Regions from separate parts of the Rhizobium sp. ERR 942 genome, predicted to be linked through region 3. Evidence: predicted binding sites of a transcription regulator. Region 3 holds the regulator's gene; each other region holds the start of a gene.

Region 1 (4,962 bases), on a different contig from region 3:
GATGCCGCACCCGTTTTGCCACATCCTTGCTGCCGATCTGGTTCGCCGATGCTTCCAGCCTTTCGGCCGCGGGAGCAGCCGTGCTCAACAGGTCGCGGGCGAACTCCAGACGCCCCCTGCCGATCGCCTTCGCATCCAGCCCCTCGAACATGCGCTTAGGTGCAAGGACGAAAATCAGGCCGACGAAGACCAAAAGACCGATGATGGCGGCAATCCATATCGGCATGCCGGCAAGAAAGCTGAGCACGGGAACGACGATCGCGGCGGCAAGCCCCGCCACGATCCAATTCCAGTCATTGCCGAACCAATTGCGCATTATCGTCCTAGAGCAATTCCACCAAAAGCGCGAAGCGGTTTTGCGTCCGGAATTGCGTGAAAACAAAGAGATAGAGCATTTCTGTGACTCCGTTCAGAACAGAAATGCTCTAGTTATAGCCGCGCACCGCCCGGAATGCGCTGACCAGATCACCACGGCCGTCGAAGACGCGCGCCGAGGTCTCCTGCGCGAGCGCATCGAGCTGCCGCTTGTCGGCATCGCCGAAGGTGATGCCGAACACTGGCACATGCGGGCTTACAGATGCCCACCGGCTCATGAAATAGCCATTCCCATCATCGGATTTTCCATCCGTCATGATGACGATCGCGGGCAAGTAGGATGACAGCTCTTGCGTCGACTTCATCCAGTCGAGCGCCTTGCTCGCACAGGCATACATATCAGTACCTCCACCCGCATGCTGACGCGAGACCCTTTCGACCAACATCTTTTGCTGATCGGGCCTCCCCGTCGCCTCGATCGTGGTGCGCACATTGGCGTCAAAGGGAATGACGATGATGCGATCGGCTGGCGTCCATTGCGCCAGGACCTTGCCTGTTTCTTCCGGGTTGAACAGGAATTGCATGGCCGCCTGAAGCTGTTCTTCGCCCTTGCCCGCCATCGAGCCCGAAAAATCGAGGCAGAGAGCCGTCAGCGAAGGCTTGCGCAGCGCCACCTGATAAAGATCAAGCGCCTGGCGGATCATGGCAGGCTCCGGCATGCGGATGGCCGTCACGATCCGGGTCGGATCGAAATTCCATGTCAGGTCCGGCTTGGCGGCAATATCGGAGAGCGGGATGCGGCGACCCGTATCGGCAATGCGTTTCTGCACTGGCGCGGAACGCAGATAGTCGACGAGCTGGTTGAAGAAGGTCTCGAGCTCCTGCCCTCGCCCATGATCGACAAAGCCGATAGGCGAATCGGCGACGACGACGCCATCGGCGGGGTAGATGGCATAGAGTGGCTCCTTGCCCATGCCGGCAAGCTTGTCATTGGTTTCCTTCAGAATCGCTTCGTAATTCCACATGGCGTCGTAAAGCACACCCTTGCCGGCGGAGTCGGTATAGAGATCTGCAAGCCAGCCCGACGAGCCCGAAGAACGCTCCACACCGCCAAGCAGCGCGCGAACCGTGCTCTGGACATCCGGCTTGTCGAGATCGCCCGGCTCTATCACCGGTTTGTTGCCGAGCGCACTCGACAGCATGGCAAGATAGGCACTGGCGCCGGAATTGGATTGCGTGGCCGATGTCATGAGAAACTTCAGCGAACCGCTTTTCACTGCCGCCAGTATGTCCTTCATATAGACCGGCTTGCCGACCCAGCCGAGCGCCTCGGCTTTGGATTTGCGCACGCCGAGAATAACAGGCATCTGCGCGACCGATGTCAGCGACTTCACGCGACGCTTGGTGTCGAACATATCGACCCAGACGCTCGACGCCGGCCAGACGGCATCCTGTTCGACGCCCTGTTCGCTCTGGAGTGCCAGACCGATATCCAGCGTACCCTCATAGCTGAAGCTGCAAGTCGCCTTCTTCTCCTTGCAGAACTCTTCGACGATCGGCTGCAGGACGGTGTTTTCAGAACCGGAAATGATCGAGAATTTCGAGACCTGCTCGCCGACATTGCAGCTGCTCAACAGGAGTGTGCCTGCCAGCGTCAGCGCGGTAGCAAAAGTGCGGATTGCCATGGGTTCACCGCGCCTCGATCATCGCCTTCTTGAGCTCAATGGTCATTTTCTGCATTCGCTGCTCGGCCTCGGCCCGCTTGGCGCGGCCATCCTCCTGCACCTTCAGGACGCCACCGATCGTGTCGATCAGATCGCGGTTGGCGGCAGCAAGCGTGTCGATGTCGACGATACCGCGCTGCGATTGCTGTTCTATGGCAATCGCCTGATCCTTCATCATTTTCGATGCCTGGCGGATCATGTCGTTGGTGGCGTCGGTGACGGTCCTCTGCAGTTCGAGCGCGGACTTCTGCTGGGTCAGGCCCAGCAGGATCACCATCTTCTGCTTCCAGGCCGGCACGGTCAGTGCCGACGTCGCCTGCAGGTTCTCGATCAGGGTTTCGTCACCGGCCTGAACGATACGGATCTGCGGCAATTGCTGAATGCCGAGTTGGCGCGCCTGCTGCAGGTAGAAGACCCGCTTTTCCAACCGGTCGAGAGCCTGGAGGCTGTCCTGATAGACCTGCGCTTCCAGCATGCCGCCGCCGGGATTGGCCGAAGCCGCATCAGCGGCACTTTTCAGCCGGGGAAGCTCCGTCGCGCGGAAGCGCTCGGCAAACGTCTTTCCAGCCTGCACATAGGCGTCGAGCTGTACGATGGATTGCTTGGTCTCCTCATGCAGGTCATCGAGGAGAGCGATATCGCGGCGCAGAATGTCTTTGTGGCGATCAAGCTCCAGTCCGATGCGGTCGATCTGGCCAGCCACGTCCTCGAACTGCTCCTTGAAACGCTCCAGCTTCGCCCTGAACGAGGAAAACATCCGCGATAGGAAGCCCTCGTCCTTCAACGAGGCAGGATCGAGCTTCTTCGACTTGACGATGATATCGGTCAGCAACTTGCCGACTTCGCCGAGATCGCGGTTGCGCACCTCGCGCAGGATACGATCGGAATAATCGGAAACGGCCTGCTGGGCACGGTCGCCATAGACGGAAATGCCGGCCCTGTCGGTCAGATCTATGCTGTCGCCGATGCGGGCGATTTCCGCCGGATCGGCCGTGACGACCGGCAGCGTATTATTGGAACTCGTGGAGATACCGGTATTGCTCATAGGTCGTGCTTTCTCGTCCATAGACTCGGGAGCCGACCGCAAAAATTGCCAATCGCCCCAAGACGATGCCCCCGCGCGCCCCACTACAATTTCAGATCGAAGCAGAGGGAATCTGCACTTACTTCTGCGTGTCGATCGTTTCACACAATAGTGAAACTTGGATCACAGTTTTATGACAGAGGTTTTGCACGTTGAACGAGAGTCTATTGGCACGCCTTCGTACCGAGAACTTCAAGCTTGGTGAGCTTGCCGGTCAGCACGAAGTCACCATAATCCATGGTGAGGTCGCGCGTGATGCCGTTCTCGTAGAGTTTAAAGGACATCCGGTAGACGGGCATGGCGTCGCCGGTGGACTTTTCGTTGAAATAAGCCACGGTCACCGGCCAAAAAGGCGCCTTGGAGAAGGCGCCAGCCTTGTCGGCATCGGGATCATCGGTCGCCGGCGTCTGTTCCTTGCCGACGACGGTGGTGGCGATCAGCGGCTTGTCCCCATCGTCGGAACCGTCGAAAACTTGCGCCTCGAAGAAATTCTTGCCGAGCTTCGCATTGTGGATAATGTCGAGCATATGCTCCGTCGGGAAACGGCTCTCGATGATCTGGACCTGCTTGTTGTGCGGCTGGGTGAGGTCGACCTTGATGCCCTTCTGGTCGTCGCTTGCGGCGCCGCGCACATCCTTGTCGAGCTGGCTGTCAGTATAGGACTTGGTCTCGAAGCGGAACAGCCGCTTGCCGAGATCCTCGAAGGTCGTCGTCTGCTGGTCGCTGACGCGCGTTGAGTCCCCCGTATCGATCTTCGTCACGAAGCGGAAATTGGTGGTGAATCCGGTGCAATCGGAGCCTTCGAACTCATAGACCATGCGGCCGACCATGCCGGAGATGCCGGAGCGATCGGAGGCATCCTTCAGTTCAAGATCATAGACGGCGCGATGCGCGATCAGCCCGCTCGGACCGGCAGCATGGGCTGCCGAGGTTCCCAGTGACAGAATGCTCAGGCCCGAAACGACGGTAGCAGCAAGACTCGAGCGGAACATTCATTATCTCCTGTTGGACTCGCACGCGATGTTATAAGAACGCTTTCGGCTGAACGAGGCTGCCGATCCTAAGTGACCGAATTTAGTCTTGATGCCGGATTTTTGAAGTTTTTACAACAAAACGGGAGATGAATAATGTCCGACGCTATCGAGGGCCGCCTGAAGGAACTCGGCATCGTTCTGCCGCAAGCTGCAGCACCGGCCGCCAACTACGTTCCCTATGTCATCAGCGGCAATCTTCTCTATCTGTCGGGACAGCTGCCGATGGAAAACGGCAAGATCGGCGTCACGGGTCATCTCGGCAAGGATGTCGATGTTGCCGGCGGACAGCGAGCGGCCGAGCTTTGTGCCATCAATATTCTCGCCCAGGCGAAAGCTGCCCTCGGCGGCGATCTCGGCCGGATCAAGCGGCTGATCAAGCTCAACGGCTTCGTCGCCTCGACGCCCGATTTCGTCGAACAACACCTTGTGATCAACGGCGCATCCAATCTTCTGGCAAACGTGCTTGGCGAAGCCGGCAAGCATGCCCGCGCCGCCGTCGGCATGGCCGCCCTGCCGCTCAATGCCGCCGTTGAAATCGATGCTATTCTGGAAATTGCATAATGAGCGAGCTTGCCTGGTTGACCGAGCGTCCGGTCGCTCACCGCGGCTATCATGACATGAACAAGGAAGTCTGGGAAAATACACTCTCCGCCTTCAGCCGTGCCATCGAGGCGGGCTTTGCCATCGAATGCGACCTACACTACGCCTCCGACGGCGTTCCGGTGGTCTTTCATGACGACGACCTCCAGCGCGTCTGCAATCTGCCGGGCGAAGTGCGCGAACGCACCTCGGCCGAGCTCGGGCT
Region 2 (4,962 bases), on a different contig from region 3:
GCTCGCGATCGGAGCAGGCGTTTCTCGCGGTACTGTCAGTGCCAAGGATGAGGAAGGGATGGTGCGCCATCTCGTCGAGATGCCGCGTATCATGGCGAATGTGCTGAATATCATCCAGCCGCAGATGGAAAGCCTGTCGCGCGAAATCTCGAAGTTCAAGGATGTGCTCTATCTTGGTCGCGGCACGAGCTTCCCGCTCGCCATGGAAGGCGCGCTGAAACTTAAGGAGATTTCCTACATCCACGCAGAGGGCTATGCGGCCGGCGAATTGAAGCACGGGCCGATCGCGCTGATCGACGAGAATATGCCCGTCATCGTCATTGCTCCGCATGACCGCTTCTTTGACAAGACCGTTTCCAACATGCAGGAAGTGGCAGCACGCGGCGGCCGAATCATCTTCATCACGGATGAGCTTGGTGCGGCAGCCTCGACATTGCCGACCATGGCGACCATCACCTTGCCCGTCGTCGACGAGATCATCGCACCGATCATATTCTCGCTGCCGATTCAATTGCTTGCCTATCATACGGCTGTCTTCATGGGCACGGACGTCGATCAGCCGCGCAATCTCGCCAAATCGGTCACCGTGGAATAGGACAACTTCCGTCCCGCATTTGCCGTCACGTCATCGTGAGCCGGACGTTTGTTCGGCTCGCGGACGCGGCTGGCGGGTTGTATGCCGCGCAGATTTCTGGCACGATTCCCATACTGAGATGGTGGGGAGGATTTGCCGGGTAGCAGTAGGCGGCGGAACGGAGTTTTCGAGCGGCGAATGACTGAAAAACTCATCAAGATGTCCGTGACGACGCGGATCAGAAACAATTTCCTGGCCGGCCTGATTATCTGCGCACCGATCGCCATCACGCTCTGGCTGACCTGGTCCGTCGTTCATTGGGCCGATAGCTGGGTTCGCCCCTATATTCCCGCGCGCTATGATCCCGAAAGCTATCTGAACTTCGCCGTTCCGGGGACCGGCCTGGTGATCGCGATGATCTTCATCACGATCGTTGGTTTCCTCGCCAAGAACCTGATTGGCCAGAGCATCGTCCGCTTCGGGGAGTCGATCGTCAACCGCGTGCCGCTGGTGCGGACCATATATAAGAGCGTCAAGCAGATCTTCGAGACTGTGCTGAAAGAGCAGGGCACATCCTTCAAGAAGGTCGGGCTGATCGAATATCCAAGCCCGGGCCTCTGGTCGATGGTTTTCATATCGACCGATGCCAAAGGGGAGATCGCCTCGAAATTCAATGCCATGGGGCAGGACATGGTGGCGGTCTTCCTGCCGCCGACACCTGTGCCCACGGCCGGCTTTCTGGTTTTCGTGCCACGCGAAAAGATCACGGTGCTCGACATGAGCCCGGAGGATGGCGCCAAACTGCTGATCTCGGGCGGACTTGTATCGCCCGAATACAAGGAAGAGCTCGTCGCGGCAAAGGGGCTGCCCAGGCCCGTTCAGATAAAATCGCTGACTTAGAAACGCTCCCGTTCCTGTCGTAGGTTGCCTGGCCTCGCGTATCGCGCGAACTGTCATGTCTCTATCATATTGACGCCTTAGATCGTCCTACGGGACAGGCAATCGGATGCATCTCATCAAACATTCGGAGTTTCGACCCCGGCTGTTGTTCTTCGACGCAGCTTGAGAGCGGGTCGGAGATGGATCTCATTGTCTCCATACGTATTTTCACTGGAGGATATTGTCTTGAAATATATGCATTCGAAGAGCTTGCCGCTGTTGTCGGCCGCGCTGGCCATATTTGTTTTTTCTGCACCGGTCGCGGCGCTTGCTGATAATTCCATCGCAGTCCAGGGCGTGACGCTCGTCAACAAGGGACGTGTCGCCGTCGGTCGTATCCCCGCCAATCTGCGCGACAAGTTCGGCGAAACCTTCGGCTCCGGTTCGGGCATGTCGATCGACACCAAGAGCTGGGTTCGCAATGCCGACGGCACCTATAAGGGTTCGCTCTGGCTGCTGCCGGACCGCGGCTATAATGTCGCCGGCACCACCGATTATCGCGGACGTCTCAACATCATCGATATCAAGCTGACGCCGGTTGCTCCCGGGGCGACGCCGCCGGCCGGCCAGGAACAGTCGGGCGTCGAGGCCAAGCTCGCGGATACTCTGCTTTTGAAAGACAACAAGGGCAACGAAACCACCGGCCTCGACCCCGCCAACGGCGTTCGCCAGGCAGAAAGCGGTATGCCGCTTTTGCCGCAGGCACCGAGCGGCAAGATCTCGCTCGATAACGAAGCTATTGCTCGGCTGCCCGACGGTTCGATGTTCATCAGTGACGAATACGGTCCCTACATCTATCGCTTCTCGGCAGACGGGCGCATGATCTCGGCCACGGCGCCGCCGGCGGCGTTTCTGCCGATGCGCAACGGCGCCGTGAATTTCTCCTCGAACAATCCCGGTCCCGGTGAAGCCGCGCCCGATCCGAAGGATCCGACCAGCGGTCGCCAAAATAATCAGGGCTTCGAGGGGATGTCCCTGACGCCGGACGGCAAGTTCCTGATCGTCGTGCTTCAGTCCGCGACCCGCCAGGACGGTGGCGATTCCAGCTCTACCAGGCAGAATACACGCGCCCTGGTCTATGATGCCGCCGATCTCGACCATCTGAAACTGGTGCACGAATATGTCGTGCCTTTGCCTGTCTTTACCAATGAAAAGGGCAAGACGGCCGTCGCCGCGCAAAGCGAAATCGTGGCACTCTCACCGACAAGCTTCCTGATGCTGGCGCGCGACAGCAACAATGGTTATGGCCAGAAGGGCGATAAGTCGCTCTATCGTAGCATCGTTGCCGTCGATGTGTCCGCTGCCACCGATATTGCCGGCGGCAAGTTCGACGGCGACACGGCTGTCGCGCCAAAGGGCGTTCTTGATCCCTCCGTCAAGCCGGCTGTCGTCAGCCAGTTCATCGACATCAACGACAGCGCCGATCTTGCGCGCTTCGGTCTGCACAATGGCGCGCCGAACGACCGTAACAACCTCTCGGAAAAGTGGGAGGCCATGTCGATCGTCAGCGTTCAGGATCCGAAGCTGCCCGACGACTACTTCCTGTTCGTTGCCAATGATAACGACTTCATCACCCAGGACGGTTTCCAGGTCGGAGCCGCCTACAAGGATGAAAGCGGTGCCGATGTCGACACCATGTTCCAGGTGTTCCAGGTCACCATTCCCGGCCTCGCCGCAAAGTAATGTCGTGAGAGACAGGGATGGACGCGGCTAACGCGTCCATCCGCTCACCCCGCTCGCAGGAACCGGATCGCCTCGTCGCGACGGAAGAGATAGAGCAGGGTGCGTACCGCACTGCCACGCTCGCTGGTGAGCTCCGGATCGCGCTCAATGAGATAGGCGGCATCCTTGCGGGCAATTTCCAGAAGATCGGCATGGGCTTCCAGGCTGGCGATGCGGAAGCCTGGTGTTCCGGACTGGCGCGTGCCGAGAAGCTCGCCTTCGCCGCGCAGCTTCAAATCCTCCTCGGCAATGCGGAAGCCGTCTTCCGTCTCGCGCATGATCGACAGCCGCGCATGCCCAGTTTCACCAAGGGGGCCTTTGTAGAGCAGGATACAGGTCGAGGCTTCGGCACCGCGACCGACACGTCCGCGCAATTGGTGAAGCTGCGCTAGGCCAAAGCGCTCGGCATGTTCGATGACCATGATGGTCGCGTCCGGCACGTCGACACCCACTTCGACGACGGTCGTGGCCACAAGCAGGCGGATCTCGCCATTCTTGAAGGCCATCATCACGGCGTCTTTTTCCGGGCCGCTCATCCGGCCATGGATGAGGCCAATGCCAGGCCCGAGCGCTCTCGTCAGCGTCTCGTAACGCTCTTCGACCGACATTAAATCGGATTCTTCAGATTCTTCCACAAGTGGGCATATCCAATAGGCTTTTTTACCCTCAGATAGCGCGCTTCTCAGGCGCGCGACGATATCGCCGGTTCGTTCATTCGGAATGGTGATCGTTTGGATCGGCTTGCGTCCCGCCGGCTTCTCGGTGAGCTTCGAAACGTCCATATCGCCGAAGGCGGCGAGCACAAGCGTTCGCGGTATGGGCGTCGCGGTCATCACGAGCATATGCGGCGAGATGCCCTTCGCGGTCAGGCGCAGGCGTTGGTGAACGCCGAAGCGGTGCTGCTCGTCGACCACAGCCAGCATGAGGTTGGTATAGGCGACGCTGTCCTGGAAGAGAGCATGCGTGCCGATGATGATCTGTGCTTCCCCGGAAGCAATGCGCTCGAGGATCGCATCCCGCTCGCGTCCCTTTGTGCGGCCTGTGAGAACTTCGACGGAAAGGTTTGCACTCGCTGCGAATTTTGAAATCGTTGCATGATGCTGACGCGCCAGGATTTCGGTCGGTGCCATCAACACGGCCTGGCCGCCGCTTTCGATCACGGCGGCAATCGCCATCAGTGCCACTAGCGTCTTTCCCGCACCGACATCGCCTTGCAGCAGCCGAAGCATGCGCTCGGTGCCGGCCATATCCTTCAGAATATCGGCAACCGCATCACGCTGGCTGTTCGTCATCGAGAAGGGCAGGGATTCCAGTATTTTGCGGCTGATTTCTCCAGTTGCATGCACCGGTTGTCCCACAACCTTGCGCAGCCTTTGGCGCACGAGAGAGAGCGACAATTGCCCCGCCAGGAATTCATCATAGGCAAGCCGGCGGCGCGCGGGAGATTGCGGATCGATATCGGCCGCATCTCTCGGCGCATGCAGCATGTGGAAGCTATCGGAGATCGAGGGAAAGCCCTGCTTTTGAGTAAGGGCTATATCATCCCACTCAGGCAACTGCGGAATGCGCGGCAGCGCCGCCTCGATGGTCTTGCGCAGGAACTTCGGCGTGAGGCCGGCGGTTAGCGGATAGACCGGTTCGACCAGCGGCAGGTTTTCCGCTTCACTCTCGCGCATGATGTAATCCGGATGCACCATGGACGGGCGGCCGTTGAACCAGTCGACCTT
Region 3 (4,962 bases):
CACCGAAGAACCGGCTGACGGATCTGATCGAGGTCAACATCAACAATCTCGCTGCCGTCCCCTCGATCGTTTATGGCCTGTTGGGTCTCTCGGTCTTCATCAACATGATGGGGCTGCCGCGCTCGGCATCGCTGGTCGGCGGCCTTGTACTGAGCCTGATGACGCTGCCGATGATCATCATCGCCACGCGCTCCGCCTTGCGTGCTGTGCCGCCGTCGATCCGTAGCGCCGCGCTCGGTCTTGGCGCATCGCGCATGCAGATGGTCTTCCATCATGTTTTGCCGCTCGCGATGCCTGGCATTCTGACGGGCACGATCCTAGGGCTTGCCCATGCGCTCGGAGAGACCGCGCCACTGCTTCTGATCGGCATGGTCGCCTTCGTTGCCAATTATCCGACATCGCCGCTCGATCCCTCGACGGCGCTGCCGGTGCAGATCTATATGTGGGCGAGCGAAGCCGAGCGGGCCTTCGTCGAAAGGACGTCCGGCGCCATCATCGTGCTCCTCTTCTTCCTCGTCGCGATGAACATCGGCGCCATCCTGCTGCGCCGCCGCTTCGAGCGGCGCTGGTAAGGGAGGGTGCACGAAATGAACATGATGACGGAAGCTGCCAGCGAAAGAGCCTTGGCCAAGAAGATGACGACGATCCCTTACAAGATGATCGGCCAGGACGTTTCTGTGTTCTACGGCGACAAGCGGGCGCTCTTCGACGTCAATCTGAAGATCCGCGCCAATACGGTCACGGCTCTGATCGGCCCTTCCGGCTGCGGCAAGTCCACCTTTCTGCGCTGCCTCAACCGCATGAACGATACGATCGAGACCTGCCGCGTCACCGGCAAGATCACGCTCGACGATCAGGATGTCTACGACGACAGCATCGATGTCGTGGAATTGCGCGCCCGCGTCGGCATGGTCTTCCAGAAGCCCAACCCGTTTCCGAAGTCGATCTACGAGAACGTCGCCTACGGCCCGCGCATCCATGGCCTGCATCGCTCAAAGGCCGATCTCGAGCATATCGTCGAAACCAGTCTGCAGAAGGCCGGTCTATGGGGTGAGGTGAAGGATCGGCTCCATGATGCCGGCACGAGCCTGTCGGGCGGCCAGCAGCAGCGCCTCTGCATCGCGCGCGCCGTTGCTGTCAGCCCGGAGGTGATCCTGATGGATGAGCCGTGCTCGGCGCTCGATCCGATCGCAACCGCCAAGGTCGAGGATCTCATCCACGAGCTTCGGGAGAATTTTACCATCGTCATCGTGACGCATTCCATGCAGCAGGCCGCCCGTGTCTCGCAGCGTACCGCAATGTTCCATCTCGGCCACCTGGTCGAGGAGAACGACACCGATAAGATGTTCACCAATCCCGACGATTTCCGCACGCAGGATTACATCATGGGCCGTTTTGGTTGATGATGGCAGGCGCGCGGCTCCTTTCACACAGTTCACTTGAGGATAGAAAAATGGTCTCCACTCACATTCTCTCAGCCTATGACGAAGACCTGAAGTTTCTGACGCGTCGCATTGCCGAAATGGGCGGCCTGGCCGAGCAGATGGTTAGCGACAGCGTACGCGCTCTCGTCAACAGCGACGCGGCCCTGGCCCAGAAGGTCATCTCCGACGACGTCGTTCTCGACCATGCCGAGCGCGAAGTTGGTGACAAGGCGATCGTCACCATCGCTCGTCGTCAGCCGATGGCAGCGGACCTGCGCGAAATCATGGGCTCGATCCGCATCGCCTCCGATCTGGAGCGCGTCGGTGATCTCGGCAAGAATACCGCAAAGCGCGTCATCGCCGTTCAGGGCACGGGCGTGCCGCGTCGTCTCGCTCGTGGCATCGAACACCTCTCCGAACTGGCACTGAGCCAGCTCAAGGAAGTTCTTGATGTTTACGCGACCCGCTCGCCCGATAAGGCCGTGTCGATCCGCGAACGCGACGAGGAAATCGACGCCATGTACACCTCGCTCTTCCGCGAGATGCTGACCTACATGATGGAAGATCCGCGCAACATCACCACCTGCACGCATCTTCTCTTCTGCGCCAAGAACATCGAGCGCATCGGCGACCATGCCACCAACATCGCCGAGACGATCTATTACATGGCGACCGGTGCTCAGCCGGAAGGCGAGCGCCCGAAGGACGATACCGCCAACACCGTCGGCGCAGTGACGGAATAATCTGGAAGCGAAGAAAGGAGACCATAGGCGCATGGTTCCGAGAGTTGCTGTTGTAGAAGACGAGGAAGCGCTTAGCGTTCTGCTGCGCTACAATCTTGAGGCCGAAGGCTTCGAGGTCGACACGATCCTCAGAGGTGATGAGGCCGAGCTGCGTCTCCAGGAGCGCATCCCCGATCTCCTGATCCTCGACTGGATGCTCCCCGGCGTGTCCGGCATCGAGCTCTGCCGCCGGCTGCGTATGCGGCCGGAGACGGAGCGCTTGCCGATCATCATGCTGACGGCTCGCGGCGAGGAAAGCGAGCGCGTGCGCGGACTTTCGACCGGCGCGGACGATTACGTCGTCAAGCCGTTCTCGACGCCGGAGCTGATGGCCCGCGTCAAGGCGATGCTGCGGCGTGCCCGCCCGGAGGTTCTCTCCACGGTGCTGCGTTGCGGCGATATCGAGCTGGACCGCGAAACCCATCGCGTCCATCGCAAGAGCCGCGAAGTCCGGCTGGGGCCGACAGAATTCCGCCTGCTGGAGTTCCTGATGTCCTCGCCAGGGCGCGTCTTCTCGCGTTCGCAGCTGCTCGACGGCGTGTGGGGTCACGATATTTACGTCGACGAACGCACGGTCGACGTCCATGTCGGCCGCCTGCGCAAGGCGCTCAATTTCTCCAATATGCAGGATGTCATCCGCACCGTTCGCGGCGCGGGCTATTCCATGGAAGCCTGAGCGGCTCGCCGCTCGGGTGTTACTAGAGCGTTTCCGATTTATCTGAATCGGAGGGATTCCGTTTTTGGGTGTTTTGTGATTCAAGATGCTGGCTGGAATGGAGGCCAGCATCGAATGACTCGACCCCTTTCCGATGATCTTCGCAAGCGTGTTGTTGATGCGATCGAGGCCGGTGAGAGTTGCCGGTCGGTGGCGGCGCGGTTCGGTATTGCGGTGTCTTCGGCGGTGAAATGGTCGCAGCGGTATCGTTCGAGCGGCTCTGTCGCGCCCGGGAAGATGGGCGGTCACCGCAAGCGTGTTCTGGAGCCGTACCGGGCGTTTATCGTGGAGCGGATCAGCCAAACGCCGCATCTGTCACTGCATGGGTTGAAGGAAGAGCTGGCCGCACGAGGGGTGAAGGTATCCCACGACACCGTGTGGCAATTCCTGCGACGCGAGGGGCTACGGTTCAAAAAAAACACTATTCGCCCTTGAGCAGGCGCGTGCCGACATTGCGCGGCGGCGACAGCGCTGGCGGTCCTGGCAAACTGGTCTCGATCCAAAGCGGCTGGTCTTCATCGATGAAACCTGGATCAAGACCAACATGGCGCCGCTTCGAGGCTGGGGGCCGAGGGGCAAGCGTCTGCGCAGCTTCGCCCCGCACGGCCACTGGCGCACCTTGACCTTCCTCGGCGCGTTGCGCTGCGATCGGCTTGCCGCACCCTGTGTCTTTGACGGGCCGATCAACGGCCAGTGCTTTCGAGCCTATGTCGAGCAGCAACTCCTACCCGTGCTCCAACCTGGCGATATCGTCGTGATGGACAACCTCGGCTCTCATAAATCAGTCGCCATCCGGCAGATGATCCGTGATGCTGGTGCGCGGCTCTGGTATCTGCCGCCCTATTCTCCTGACCTTAATCCGATCGAACAAGCCTTCGCCAAAATCAAGCACTGGATGCGCTTGGCTCAGAAGCGAACCATCGATGACACCTGGCGCTACATCGGACACCTCGTCACAACCATCGAGCCTAGCGAATGCAGCAACTACTTCGCCAACGCCGGATACGCTTCCGTCAAAACCTGAAAAGCTCTAAATAGCGGCGGAAATAGAAAAACGGGCCTCGAGGGGCCCGTTTCTCTTTGTCTTGCGGTAACTTTCAGCCGTTGTTGCGACGGCGGTCATGCACCGGCTGGTAGGCCATGCGCTGATGATAGGTGCAGTAGGGCGACGAATCCGGGCTGTCATTGCCGCAGAAGTGGAAGTCGTCCTTCAGCGGGTCCCCGACCGGCCATTTGCAGGTGCGTTCCGTCAGCTCCGTCAGGCCGAGGCGGCGGGAGATCGGAACGACGACGTTCGATGCCGGGCGATACTGAATTTCATTGACGGAATCGATCTCGATCTCTTCCTTCAACATGGTTGCACCCTGCTGGCGGGCGACCACAGTGCGGGTAGCGACGCGCGAGCCATAGGTCGTTGCGCGAGGAGCCGCGGCACTGCGCTTTGGCGTGCGCGCCGCGGTTGCCGTGCCGCCTGCCTTCGCTCGGCCAGGAAGGTTCAGGCGGTGCACCTTGCCGATAACGGCATTACGGCTCACGCCACCGAGCTGCGCAGCGATCTGGCTGGCGCTCAACCCTTCGGACCATAGCTTTTTCAGCTTCTCGACGCGTTCGTCTGTCCAATTCATGCCCTGTCTCCGCTGTCGCGTTTCCGATGGCAGAATCCCTCACCATTGCCTCGCATGGGAACGAGGCGCGAAACGCTCTAAAATTGTGGTGACTAGTTCCGCCGCATGCAGTCTAGCAATTGCTTTTTAACCTAGTGTGAGGCTGACTCCGTGACAAGAGTCGCGAGAATCTTGAGGAATCGATTTCGAGGTTTTCCCCAACTTGCTGCCTAGGCGTGGCATTTCTGCAATAGGCGCCGCCGAACCTATCTCTTTTGCCCGCAAGCGCTATCTCGCACCTGCTAAAACGCCAGTTTTGTTGACATCGCGATGCAAAACATCAATAGTGCCCGGGCCGCCGCAAGGCGGCATTTTTGATTTTTTCGGACCCGTTTCATCAAATCGAAGCGATCGGTCCTTAAAGTTGTGATCAGGAG
Region 4 (4,962 bases), on a different contig from region 3:
CGGGCGGCATCCATATCGAGATGACCGGCAAGGATGTGACGGAATGCACGGGCGGTGCCCGCGCGGTCGGCGCCGAGGACCTGCAGGATCGCTATCACACGCATTGCGACCCCCGTCTCAATGCCGACCAGGCGCTGGAACTCGCCTTCCTGCTCGCTGAGCGGATGAAGGGCGGTCGGGACGAGAAGCGTATGCGCGCACACGGCTGAGCGAAGCCGCATTCATGATCTCTCGAACGGGCCGGCGAAAACCGGCCCGTTCGCTTTTGGGCTAGGAGCGATCAGCTCGGCTGAAAGACGCTTCAGTTCTTTGAAATTGACCCAAATTCCGTTCTCGGGAAGGCTGCCTTCAAAACAAGGGGAGCGATGATGAGCGACGAACACACGGGAGCCTGCCTTTGCGGCAGCGTACGTTTCAGGGCGCATGGCAAGCTGCGCGAGGTCGTCGCCTGCCATTGTTCGCAGTGCCGCAAACAGACCGGCCTCTATTATGCCGCGACCAATGTCGCACGCGAAAATCTTGTCATCGACGGAGAAGAGGCGATCACCTGGTATCGTGCCAGCACATTCGCTCGCCGCGGCTTTTGCAGGATCTGCGGCTCGGCTCTGTTTTGGGTGGCCGATGGCGCCGAGGAAATATCGATCATGGCCGGTCTGTTCGATCAGCCGAGCGGCCTTGAGATGGGCTATCATATCTATTGCGCCGACAAGGGCGATTATTACGAGATCAGCGACGGACTGCCGCAATATCGGCAGGGGCGACCGGGGCTGTTGACGGGCGGCCCCTCCGATTGACCCTCAGATACTGCCTTTTTCGGTAACGAGCTTGCTCAGTTTGGCGAGTTCTTCACGCACCACCGCAAGCTCGGTCAACACCTGCATATCGATCTTCTGATGCAGGGACAGCACTTCCAGCTCGGACTTGAGATTGACTTCATAATCCTTGGCCGCCTCGAAACGATCCCGCTCGGCCTGCCGGTTCTGTGACATCATGATGATCGGCGCTTGGATGGCGGCGAGCATGGAGAGAACGAGATTCAGGAAGATGAAGGGGTAGGGGTCGAAGGCGTTCGTGGTGAGGAGGATCGTGTTGATGACGCACCAGAAGGCCAGAAACAGCAGGAAGGCGATAATGAAGGACCATGAGCCGCCGACACGGGCGATGCTGTCTGCGAGACGCTGCCCCCGGGAGGATTCCGCCGAGATGGCGGCGTTGATATCGGTGGAGATGATTTTCCGCTCGTGCGCCTTTTTAAGAACGCGCTTTTCGATATCGCCGAGCTGATCGGCTGTCTTGTCAAAATGCAGATGAACGAAGTTGGGAAGATTATGCATTGGGAGGGCTCCAAGGTCCTTGTGGCATTGAATGCAACTATTCGACCAATGGGGAAAAATGCAACGAGGGAAGGGTTTCAAACTCGATTGCGCATGGAGCTGCTGCGCGTACTGTTATCGCAAAAAACACCCGCACTAACTCATGTTTATAATGGGCTAGCTGTCTTCCTGGTCCATTAGCTCCGCATGAGACGGGAAGAAGCGCTCCAAACCATATTGGTGGCCGAACATCATGTCGTGCTGCAGATAGCGATAGTCGCGCACGGTCGGGTCAAGCTCCGGCTCCTTGCGGCCCCAATCGGGGAAGGTCTGGCTGTCGCGGGTTGCCAGCTGATAGCGGTCGACGATGTTGTATTTCTTCTGCACGCGGCCGAGAAAGCCCGTGTAGAAAGGATGCTCATAGCCTGCCGTTTTCAGCAGGTGATAGGGCAGCTGCGAGGGGCTGATGGTACCGATATCCTTGCGAACGCCCTTCTTGCTCGACCAGACGACGAGCGGCGTTTCGTGCTCCTTCTTCATGACGTCGAGCGGTGCCTTGCGGGTTGCCACCTGCTGCGGCATGTAGCCGGTGTTCGGATAGACGCTGCCGAGCGGCGGCAGATGATCGCCCCAGAGGACGATAATGGTTTCCCGGTCGCGCTTTTCGGCCCAATCCATCAGCATCTTCAGGCTGTCATCGGCTTCGCGAACGCCCTGTGCATAGGTAGCGAGCGCCGCGCGGTCATCGTCGTTCAAATTGCCCGCGATATCGACGGTATTCTCAGAATAGCGGTCGGCTTCGTAAGGCCCATGTCCCTGAAGAGTGACCGCGAAGAAGAAGAAGGGACGCTCGGCGGCGTCTCCTTCGCTCATGATTTCCTTCATAAGGGAGTCGTCGGCGGCGAACATGCCGCGTTTATCCATGGGCGGCAAAGTCTCCTGGGTATGAAATTCTTCGAAGCCGAAAGCCCTGTAGACCTCGTTACGGTTCCAGAACCAGCCGCTGAAGGGATGCAGTGCGCGCGCCGTATAGCCTTCGCCGCGGAAGAAAGTGGCAAGCGACGGCAGCGGGCGGCGCACATATTGCTGATAGGGAATGCTGCCATAGGGGAGAAAGGCGTTGGAAAAACCCGTCAGTGCCTCGAACTCGACATTGGCGGTCATGCCGCCAAATTCCGGCGAGAAGACATTGCCCGATTGTCTGGCGCGGATCGTCGGCATCGGATCCGGTGTGAAGGCGATGTTGGAAAGCCGCGTTGGATCCCAGAGGGATTCGCTCATCAGCATGATAATGTCGGGCTTTTGGCGCGGACCGGAGAGATAGCCGTAATTTCTTGCGGGCATGGCGTCGATGGCGCCAGGGCCGTATCCGGCCGGTGACTTGATGTCGGCCATGGGCAGGTTCAGCGCGAAGGCGACGATGAAGCCGTTGTGGTTGTAATTTTCCGTCTGGTCCCAGACGATCGGTATGATCCCCAGCTTCTCGCGAACATAGGAATATTGTGTGGGGTCCATCTGTGAGGCGAAAAGTGCTGCCAGCGGCAGGCAGATCGAAAGCCGGGCAAGGCGCTCGTTTCGCGAAAGTGCGACCGTGTGGCTCCGGATATAGCGCCAGAACAGGATCATGGCGCCGGTGCCGGCGATGATGCCGATTGCCAGGGCAATCGCCGTCCAAGGGCGATCACGTACCATGACCGGCATCAGCTCCATGATCTGCCGCCCAAACAGGAAGTCCGAAGGGTAGAGCGGATCGGAGAGAAAATTCTGCTTCTGGCTGGAAATGAAGGCCGGTATGAGCAGCACTGGAGCGACGATCAAAGCGGATAGATGCGCGCGACCGATCAAGGCATCCAGTGTCAGCATGGTCAGCATGACAACGCCGATGGTGGCAAGGCCCGGACGGGACGGGGAAAGGAGATAGGTCCAAGCGGAGGCGAATTCGCCGCGTGCAACCCATTCGACCGTCATAACGATGGACAGGGAGAAAAGGAGGGTCAGCGTAAGGCTCAGAAGCAGGCGCAGAGCGGCAGACTTCTGTTTTGCCGCGCCGATCTTCTGGAAAAGGGCAAGCTTGCCCGCCAAGGCGGACACGATGACCAATGCGACCAATGCTTTCTCCAAAAGCTACAAAATATTCATATAAGCGTCACGCTTCTGTCATGAATGCTTCATGAACCGCAAGGCTGGCCTGGTATTTTTTGGGGCAAAAATACCTCCTCTGCGCGTAGTGCGATCTTTGATGCGTGTGCGGGAAGGAAGGCGGTTGCGGAAGAAAGATGGCATCGCTAAATGTATGGCATGACAGAGCAAAGCCAGATTACCCACACCATCCGCATCGCCGTCGCGCAGCTCAATCCGACGGTCGGCGACGTCTCCGGCAATCTCGCCAAGGCGCGTGAGGCCCGGGCCGAAGCGGCGCGCGAAGGCGCGCAGATCGTCCTGCTGACGGAGTTGTTCATTTCCGGCTATCCGCCGGAAGATCTCGTGCTGAAGCCGGCATTCATCCGCGCCTGCTGGAAAGCGGTCGAGGCTCTGGCTGCCGATACGGCCGATGGCGGCCCTGGCGTGATCATCGGCTTTCCCCGGCAGGACGAGGCGGGCCGCTACAATTCGATTGCCGTGCTCAATGGCGGCAAGGTGATTGCGATCCGTGACAAGGTAGACCTACCGAACTACGGCGAGTTCGACGAAAAGCGCGTCTTCGACCAGGGTGCCATGCCCGGTCCGGTCAATTTCCGCGGCGTGCGGCTGGGTATCCCGATCTGCGAGGACATCTGGGGCGAGCTCGGCGTCTGCGAGACGCTGGCTGAGAGCGGTGCGGAAATCCTTCTGTCGCCGAATGGCTCGCCGTACTATCGCGGCAAGGTCGACGTGCGCCATCAAGTCGTGCTGAAGCAGGTCATCGAGACGGGCCTGCCGATGATCTATGCCGCCCAGCTCGGCGGCCAGGACGAACTGGTTTTCGATGGCGCCAGCTTCGGTTTCAATGCAGACAAGACCCTGGCCTTCCAGATGAGCCAGTTCGAGACCGCGCTGGCGGTGACGACCTGGAAGAAGAATGGCGATGGCTGGCATTGCGCCGAAGGGCCGATGGCCCATATTCCGGAGGGCGAGGAGGCGGATTATCGCGCCTGCCTGCTGGGCTTCCGCGACTATGTCAACAAGAACGGCTTCAAGTCGGTCGTGCTTGGCCTGTCCGGCGGCATCGACTCGGCGATCTGCGCAGCGATCGCGGTCGACGCGCTCGGCGAAGAGCGTGTGCGCACCGTCATGCTGCCTTACCGCTATACGTCGCAGGATTCGTTGAAGGATGCGGCCGATTGCGCCAAGGCGCTCGGCTGCCGTTATGACATCGTGCCGATTGAGGATCCCGTTACCGGCTTCAGTTCGGCTCTGTCTGATCTTTTCGAAGGCACGGAAAGCGGCATCACCGAGGAAAACCTGCAGAGCCGCGCCCGTGGCACCATCCTGATGGCGATCTCCAACAAGTTCGGTTCGATGGTGGTGACGACGGGCAACAAGTCGGAAATGTCTGTCGGATACGCCACGCTTTATGGCGACATGAACGGCGGCTTCAACCCGATCAAGGATCTCTACAAGATGCAGGTCTATGCGCTGTCGCGCTGGCGCAACCTGCACGTGCCGCCGG

The links. The regulator PhoB, encoded in region 3, activates phosphate uptake and scavenging genes when phosphate is short. The targets are predictions, from matches to a motif close to TGTCATNNANCTGTCAT.
Region 1: the regulator PhoB is predicted to act here: its motif matches at 3,246-3,262, upstream of FBZ97_RS16320 (toxic anion resistance protein).
Region 2: the regulator PhoB is predicted to act here: its motif matches at 1,526-1,542, upstream of FBZ97_RS16700 (esterase-like activity of phytase family protein).
Region 4: the regulator PhoB is predicted to act here: its motif matches at 3,469-3,485, upstream of FBZ97_RS05940 (LTA synthase family protein).

Annotation. Positions count from the first base shown of each region.
Region 1 is NZ_VIUA01000003.1:747,248-752,209, reverse strand. It holds gene FBZ97_RS16330 (5-bromo-4-chloroindolyl phosphate hydrolysis family protein) at 1-316, opposite strand, end outside; gene FBZ97_RS16325 (substrate-binding domain-containing protein) at 426-2,000, opposite strand; gene FBZ97_RS16320 (toxic anion resistance protein) at 2,005-3,084, opposite strand; gene FBZ97_RS16315 (cell envelope integrity EipB family protein) at 3,288-4,115, opposite strand; gene FBZ97_RS16310 (RidA family protein) at 4,251-4,718, shown strand; gene FBZ97_RS16305 (glycerophosphodiester phosphodiesterase) at 4,718-4,962, shown strand, end outside.
Region 2 is NZ_VIUA01000003.1:828,428-833,389, forward strand. It holds gene glmS (glutamine--fructose-6-phosphate transaminase (isomerizing)) at 1-595, shown strand, start outside; gene FBZ97_RS16695 (DUF502 domain-containing protein) at 773-1,474, shown strand; gene FBZ97_RS16700 (esterase-like activity of phytase family protein) at 1,709-3,196, shown strand; gene recG (ATP-dependent DNA helicase RecG) at 3,241-4,962, opposite strand, start outside.
Region 3 is NZ_VIUA01000006.1:221,546-226,507, forward strand. It holds gene pstA (phosphate ABC transporter permease PstA) at 1-572, shown strand, start outside; gene pstB (phosphate ABC transporter ATP-binding protein PstB) at 588-1,403, shown strand; gene phoU (phosphate signaling complex protein PhoU) at 1,454-2,167, shown strand; gene phoB (phosphate regulon transcriptional regulator PhoB) at 2,199-2,882, shown strand; one part of gene FBZ97_RS24410 (IS630 family transposase) at 2,997-3,332, shown strand; one part of gene FBZ97_RS24410 (IS630 family transposase) at 3,334-3,945, shown strand; gene FBZ97_RS24415 (GcrA family cell cycle regulator) at 4,019-4,546, opposite strand.
Region 4 is NZ_VIUA01000001.1:1,185,388-1,190,349, forward strand. It holds gene FBZ97_RS05925 (3-deoxy-7-phosphoheptulonate synthase class II) at 1-209, shown strand, start outside; gene FBZ97_RS05930 (GFA family protein) at 369-794, shown strand; gene FBZ97_RS05935 (DUF1003 domain-containing protein) at 798-1,334, opposite strand; gene FBZ97_RS05940 (LTA synthase family protein) at 1,491-3,365, opposite strand; gene FBZ97_RS05945 (NAD+ synthase) at 3,612-4,962, shown strand, end outside.